2 regions of the Mixta intestinalis genome follow, and region 2 is predicted to be linked to the other one. Evidence: predicted binding sites of a transcription regulator. Region 2 holds the regulator's gene; the other holds the start of a gene.
What was found. Region 2 encodes PurR, which represses purine synthesis genes. Its sites were predicted from a motif close to CANGCAAACGTTTGCNTG; they were not measured.
Positions count from the first base shown of each region.

Region 1: epd (erythrose-4-phosphate dehydrogenase) is a predicted target of PurR. The motif match lies at 2,294-2,311, and genes of this name have one in related genera.

Region 1 covers NZ_CP028271.1:2,860,555-2,864,420, forward strand. Annotated here, with positions in the region: gene pgk (phosphoglycerate kinase) at 1-1,121, opposite strand, end outside; gene epd (erythrose-4-phosphate dehydrogenase) at 1,172-2,191, opposite strand; gene C7M51_RS13185 (bactofilin family protein) at 2,692-3,375, shown strand; gene tkt (transketolase) at 3,524-3,866, opposite strand, start outside.
Region 2 covers NZ_CP028271.1:1,249,248-1,253,113, forward strand. Annotated here, with positions in the region: gene punC (purine nucleoside transporter PunC) at 1-21, opposite strand, end outside; gene punR (DNA-binding transcriptional activator PunR) at 132-1,067, shown strand; gene purR (HTH-type transcriptional repressor PurR) at 1,078-2,103, opposite strand; gene cydH (cytochrome bd-I oxidase subunit CydH) at 2,403-2,480, shown strand; gene C7M51_RS05920 (C40 family peptidase) at 2,543-3,379, opposite strand; gene C7M51_RS05925 (Grx4 family monothiol glutaredoxin) at 3,738-3,866, shown strand, end outside.

The DNA.
Region 1 (3,866 bases), 1.6 Mb from region 2:
TTTTTGCCTTCGACGAATTCCAGGAATGCGCCGCCGCCGGTAGAGATATAAGAAATTTTATCTTCAATGCCGAACAGATCGATCGCTGCCAGCGTATCGCCGCCGCCTGCTACAGAGAACGCTTCGCTATCAGCGATGGCGTTAGCGATGATTTCGGTGCCTTTACGGAAGTTCGGGAACTCGAACACGCCTACCGGGCCGTTCCACAGGATGGTTTTCGCTTCTTTCAGCAATTTCGCCATCGCCTGCGCCGTTTCGTCACCGAAGTCCATAATCTCTTCGTTATCGGCGACTTCGTTAACCTTTTTCACCGTAGCGACAGCAGTTTCAGAAAATTCCGTGCCAACGCGGGAGTCGGTCGGTACCGGAATACCAAACTGATCGCGCAGACCTTTCGCTGCTTCAACGAAGTCAGGTTCGTAAAGAGATTTACCTACGTTGTTGTCGATAGCAACGAAGGTGTTAGCGATACCGCCACCAACGATTACGGTGTCAGCAATTTTCACCAGTGAGTTAAGCACGTCGAACTTGGTGGAAACTTTAGAACCGCCAACGACCGCCACCAGCGGGCGAGCCGGGTTGTTCATTACTTTACCCAGCGCTTCCAGCTCGGCGGAAAGCAGCGGACCAGCACAGGCGATCGGGGCAAATTTACCCACGCCGTGAGTAGAAGCCTGCGCACGGTGTGCGGTGCCGAAGGCGTCCATCACAAAGACATCACACAGTGCAGCATATTTTTTAGAGAGGGTTTCGTCGTCTTTCTTTTCGCCCTTGTTGAAACGGACATTTTCCAGCACAACCAGTTCGCCAGCGCCCACTTCCACGCCGTCGAGATAATCTTTCGCCAGCGTTACGCTGGTGCCATTCAGTTTTTCTTTCAGGTAATTAACTACCGGCAGCAGCGAAAATTCTTCGTTATATTCGCCTTCGGTCGGACGTCCCAGGTGTGACGTCACCATCACTTTAGCACCCTGTTTCAGGGCAGCTTCGATGGTCGGCAGTGAAGCGCGGATACGCGCATCTGACGTCACTTTCCCTTCTTTTACCGGCACGTTGAGATCGGCGCGGATCAGAACGCGTTTACCAGCAAGATCCAGATCGGTCATCTTAATTACAGACATGGTGAACCCTCTCGTTGATTCTCATAAGTTTTGTCAGACGCATCCGCGTCTTACCTGAAACCGCATGCGGCCATCGCCAGGGATGTATCAAGCATCCGGTTAGCGAAGCCCCACTCGTTGTCACACCAGACTAAAGTCTTAATCAGGTGGTGACCGCTGACCCGCGTTTGCGTGCCGTCCACTATGGCACTATGCGGATCGTGATTAAAATCGATCGAGACTAACGGTATTTCCGTATAGTCAACTATACCACTAAAAGCCCCTACTGAGGCATTTTGCAGCACGGCGTTCACCTCACTGGCCGTTACTGCTGCACGCACGCTGACGCTCAAATCCATCGCCGTCACGTTAATCGTTGGCACGCGTACGGCGATCGCTTCGAAGCGATCGGCAAACTGCGGCAGAATACGTCCAATGCCCGCTGACAGCCGCGTATCTACTGGAATAATAGACTGGCTGGCGGCGCGCGTACGGCGCAGATCGCTGTGATAAGCGTCAATAACCTGCTGATCGTGCATCGCGGAGTGGATGGTGGTAATGGCACCGGATTCAATGCCAAACGCGTCATCCAGCAGCTTGATAATCGGAATAATACAGTTTGTGGTGCAGGAGGCGTTGGAAACAATGCGATCGGTCTGCTTAAGCGCTCTCTCGTTCACACCGAAGACGATGGTTGCATCAAGATCGCTGCCGCCAGGATGAGAAAACAGCACTTTTTTCGCTCCCGCCTGTAGGTGCGCTTCGCCATCTGCCCGATTACCCCACAGGCCGGTACAGTCGAGCACCACGTCGACATTTAGCTCCCGCCACGGCAAATCGGCGATATTTTTCTGATGCAGCAAACGAATTGTATCTTCGCCCACCCACATCAGATCGCGCTCCTGACGCACCTCCCAGGCAAAACGACCGTGGCTGGTGTCATATTTCAACAAGTGTGCCATACCAGCGGACTCCGCCAGCTCGTTAATGGCGACGACGTTCATTTCTGCCCGACGCCCGGTTTCATACAGCGCACGCAATACGCTGCGTCCAATGCGTCCAAAGCCGTTAATCGCTACGCGAAGGGCCATAATTCTCCTGCGTCACAACCTGATAAAAACGTGCCAATAGCCTGAGCCAGCCGCTTCGATTTGTACAGAGGAAAAAATCTGTGATTGCGCTGTACAAGTGAAGAGGTAATCGTTTTACTGAAACGCTTCAGCCAGAATATTCGTTACAAGGAATAATTAAAATGACAGCGATCAACCCTTAAAACAAAATTCTGACATAGATCACAATTTTGCATAAAATTTGGTACTGTCGGCACAGTTGCAGACTTCCGTCATAGTAAGGTAATTTGCCTTTATGGTTTCTTTTTATCTTTAGTCCGCAGCGTAGGATGAAAAACGCTGCACTATTTCGCAGGTAACGCGGGACTATCTGGTAAAACCGGGCACCCGAAACCTGAGAGCGAAGGTTATCTGTAGGTAAAAGAGAAACACCTGGACGGCTTGGTATTGACCTTTCCTGGTTCTTTTAAAAGGACGTTATGAACTATAACCTGCTTTGGGGCATCTGGTTGTCCTGGGCTGTGGCGCTGCTGGCCTATTGCCTTGAATGGGCAAATGCGTGGGAGCTATTAACCTGGCTGGTAATAATAGCGCTAACGGTTATTGCCTTTTTCATTACTTTATTTTTTATTCGCACTCTGAAATCAGACAAAGGACTGACTATGTTTAAACGAAAAGATAATTTCCCGGAAAATAATTATGAACCTGAAAAACCGGAAAGCATTATTTATCCGGAACCACCGCCAGCCCCTACGAATAAAGAGTCGGTGTCAGCAGCAATAGTGGTTGATCGCGAGGCCACCATAATACCTTCGAGCTGTCATATTAACGGTGAAATTAAAGCCTCCGGCGATATGAAAATTAATGGCTCTATCGACGGTAAGATTATGGCGGAAAAAACGGTATACGTACTGGGACAAGGTACCGTAGAGGGCGAAATCTATGCCGCTAAAGTGGTCGTAGACGGCAAGGTTAAAGGTCTGTGCGCCAGCGCCATTGTAGAAATTAATGCTAATGGCCTGATGGATGGCACAATTGAAAGTGACGATCTTTCAATTAATAAAAACGGTCGCTTTTATGGGGTATCAAAACCGGGAGGGGCTAAAAAAGAGATGTCGGAGAATAAAAGCGCTAACAAAGAGAGCGGCGTAGAAAAATTAACCATGATTCAGCAGGTGTTAGATAACGTGCAGGAAAAATTATAATTCTGAGTAATTAGCTATCCCGCCAGGATATTAATTCACATCGTATTAGTTAATAAATACGCTGATGATGGTGCCTGCCATAAATAACAGGCAGGACGCCATTAACGGATCAGGGATTCGTCGGTAGCCCCGACGAATCCCATGCCATTTACAGAATAGCTTTCGCTTTAGCTACCACGTTATCCACGGTAAAACCAAACTGTTTAAACAACTGATCGGCAGGTGCTGATTCACCAAAGGTAGTCATGCCGATAATCGCACCGTTCAGGCCGGTATATTTGTACCAGTAATCGGCAATACCCGCCTCGATTGCTACGCGCGCGCTGACCGCTTTCGGCAGCACCGCTTCACGGTAAGCTTCATCCTGTTTGTCAAACACATCGGTTGACGGCATGGAAACCACGCGAACGCGATAGCCTTCCGCACTCAGGCGTTCGCAGGCGGCTACCGCCAGCTCAACTTCAGAGCCGGTAGCGATCAGGATCAGCTGC
Region 2 (3,866 bases):
AAATCCTTTTGAACCAGACATTTTTTTCTCATCATTAGCAGGTAAACAGACGGCGCGAGGTTAAAGGATGTTTTCTTTAATGTGAAACGTTAAAATTTGCCGGATGCTGTCAAATTTTTTGCAGGCAAAATATGTGGTCAGAACATGCGCTTGAAGTTATCGATGCCGTAGCACGTACCGGCAGTTTTTCAGCCGCCGCCAGCGAATTACATCGGGTTCCTTCCGCTATCAGCTATACGGTACGGCAGCTGGAGTCATGGCTGGCAGTACCGCTGTTTGAACGACGCCATCGCGATGTGGTGCTAACGGAAGCGGGCGAGCTTTTTATTCGCGAAGGGCGATCTGTTATCAAAAAAATGCTCGCCACGCGTCGGCAGTGCCAGCAGGTGGCTAACGGCTGGCGCGGGCAGCTCAGTATCGCTGTCGATCGGATCGTTAAGCCGCAGCGTACGCGCCAGCTGGTGCTTGATTTTTACCGACACTTTCCTGATATGGAACTCCTTATTACGACGGAAGTCTTTAACGGCGTCTGGGATGCGCTGGCGGATGGACGCGTGGATGTGGCGATTGGCGCTACCCAGGCCGTTCCGGTTGGCGGACGCTTTGCCTTTCGGGATATGGGCGCGCTGAACTGGCGCTGTGTGGTCAGCGCCGGGCATCCGCTGGCGGAAAAATCAGGTTGCCTGGAGGAGGATGATATTCGCCCCTGGCCTTCGCTGGTACTGGAAGATACCTCGCGTGCCTTACCGCGCCGTACCACCTGGACGCTGGATAATCAGCGGCGGCTGGTGGTGCCCGACTGGGAAAGCGCCTTTGATTGTCTGCGCGCCGGGCTGTGTGTCGGTATGGTGCCCGGTCATTTTGCCGCGCCGCCGTTGGCATCAGGCCTGCTAAAAGAGATCTCGCTGCCCGATCCTTTTCCAGACAGCCACTGCTGCGTCAGCTGGGCAGAACAAAGCGGCTCGCCCGCGCTGCGCTGGCTGCTGGATTATTTAGGGGATACCGAGACGTTAAATCGGGAGTGGTTGCGGGAAGAGCAGGTTGCTCAGGAGAAGGTGCTCTCCTGAGCAGGAACAATTAACGGCGATAGTCGCGGAACGGACCGTCGATAACCGAGCGACGCTCGATCAGCGTAGGATGCACTTCAATGGTGTGCGATACCTCGCGTTTGTTGACGATACGATCTAACAGCATATCGAAGGCGGCCTCGCCCAGCTGCTCTTTTGGCTGATGCACGGTAGTCAGCGCTGGCGTGAAATAGCGGGCGTTGCGTACGTTATCGTAGCCGATGACCGAGATATCCTGCGGTACGCGCAGGCCCATCTCATCTGCTGCGCAAATGGCGCCCATCGCCATAATATCGCCGCCGCAGAATACTGCGGTGGGACGCTGCTTTTGCGCCAGAATCTGCTGCATGGCGCGATAGCCCGATTCCGGTTCGAAGTCGCCCTGTACGATCCATTCATCGCGTACGGTAACGCTGGCTTCGTTCATCGCCTTCATAAACCCGGCCAGTCGTCCGCCGCCGGTGTTGCGCTCCATCTGTCCGGGAATAACGCCGATGTCGCGATGGCCACGCTCGATCAGATAGCGCCCGGCGATATAGCCGCCTTCAAAGGCGTTATCCAGCACGGTATCGGTAAAATCACCGCGTGATTCGCCCCAGTCCATGACTACCATCGGAATGTTGCGGTTCTCCTCAAGCATTTTTAACAGCGCTTCAGGGTATTCAGAGCACATAACCAGCAAACCATCCACGCGCTTTTGCGCCATCATCGACAGGTAAGCCTGCTGTTTTTGCAAATCGTTATGGGCGTTGCCCAAAATCAGGGTATAGCCCTGTGCGAAACAGCGCGTCTCTATGGTCTCAATAATTTCAGCAAAATAGGGCGCTTCGCTGGAGGTCGCCAGCAGGCCAATCGACTTGGTGTGGTTAACTTTCAGGCTGCGCGCTACCGCGCTTGGTGAATAGTGTAGTTCCTTGATTGCTGCCCACACTGCTTCACGGGTATCTTCCGCGACAAAACGGGTCTTATTGATGACGTGTGATACCGTCGTGGTAGAAACGCCGGCACGCTTCGCGACATCTTTGATTGTTGCCATTAAAAAATAACTCCTGCGCCTATCATAACAGGTTGATAAGCCTGATGTTAAACGTTTGCGTCCCCATAGCGTAATTCAGCGTACCTGGCGATTGTCGTTATGCTGGCTGAGGTACGTCTGGCGGGCGGGACGTCTTTATAAAAAGGGACTAACAGCGGCAGTTGACCGCTGTTGCGCAACGCAAAGCGGGGATTCTACCAAGCTGGCGCAAAGAAAACGAGATTTTTACCGACGAGTATGGGAAAATCAATCCCTCATTTTTTTTGTGGTTAATAAGGGAGGGCGGATTGAGCACGGATTTGAAGCTGGCATTATGTACCGCCGCCGCAGCGCTGTCGTTGATTCTTGCGTTCAGCCTCACTGCTGCAACGCATTAGGGAAAAGCCTCAGTAATAAAAAAAGCCTGTCATCAGACAGGCTTTTTTTATTGCGCAACTGCTTAGCGAACGGTTCTGGGCGTCATCACCCGGCGTGCGCCAACATAATGCCGCTGCCAGTAATCATCGCTCAGCTGGCTAATCTGAATATCTTTACCGGTACGCGGTGACTGAATAAAGCGCCCGTTACCGAGATAAACACCAACGTGATCGGCAGCGCCGCGGTTAGTAATGCGGAAAAAGACCAGGTCGCCTTTTTCCAGCGCCCCACGGCTTACCGGAGCAGCATCGCGCAGGTGATACATCTCATTGGCGGTGCGGGGAATCTTAAATTTCAACACGTCTTTATAGGCATACCAGACCAGACCGCTACAGTCGAAGCCGGTATGCGGCGAGGAACCGCCCCAGAGGTAAGGTTTACCCAGCTGATTCATCAGCTTATTCATTGCCGTTTCACGCGCCCGTTGATAACGCTCACGGTGCGCTCTGGTCAATACCAGCGGCCCGTGGGTCGCGTCAGTGAATTCAACTTCATCATGATGCAGTTCACCACGGTGATGTCCATAGCGCAACTTAGCCGTTTTGATACTGCTCATTTTTGCGCTGCCGCTTTTGGCAGCGGTGACAGTAGCCGCGTGGTGACCTACCTTTGTCAGCCTGGCACTGCCGTTTTTCACCGGCTTGCTTTTCTTATTCAGCTTGCTTTTTTCAGCCGTCGTCAGGCGGGATTTTTTGCTGGTGGTTTTTACCGGGCGACGTTTGCGCCGTTCATCTTCACGGGCGCTCTTTTTATCAATTTTATGCTGGCTGGCCTTAACCGGTGCCTGTGGAGAAGCCTGCGCAACGTTAAAAAACAGTTGAGCAAAGGCCAGCATAAAAAGCGCAATCAGTAAACGCATGGCGTAGCTACAATAAAGGCGCGATAAGCGCGCAAAGTTAAACATATTTCTGTCGTAACGACAGACCCCTGAAGGCCAATTCTAATCTAACTTTTTCTGAAAAGGTAAAGCTTTTGCAGTAGATTAAACTTTAATTGCATTAAGATGTAAAAATAAGCGGAAACAGGCGCTTATCCCAACGAAATTATTACCAGTTATTAATTAGTTTCCATTTTAGCGAAGTGACAGCAGCGTCGATTTTCTGTGCAATTTTTATTGGTTTCCCTGCCAGTATTAACCTTACAGAAAATGTCGTTTTCAGTGACCCGTTACAGTCGCTACAATCATCTGACACGAAGCAAGCTATTTAAGGAAGGCAATTATGAGTACTGTTGAAAAAATTCAGCGCCAGATCGCAGAAAACCCGATCCTGCTGTACATGAAAGGTTCGCCAAAGCTGCCAAGCTGTGGTTTTTCTGCTCAGACGGTTCAGGCTCTCTCTGCCTGT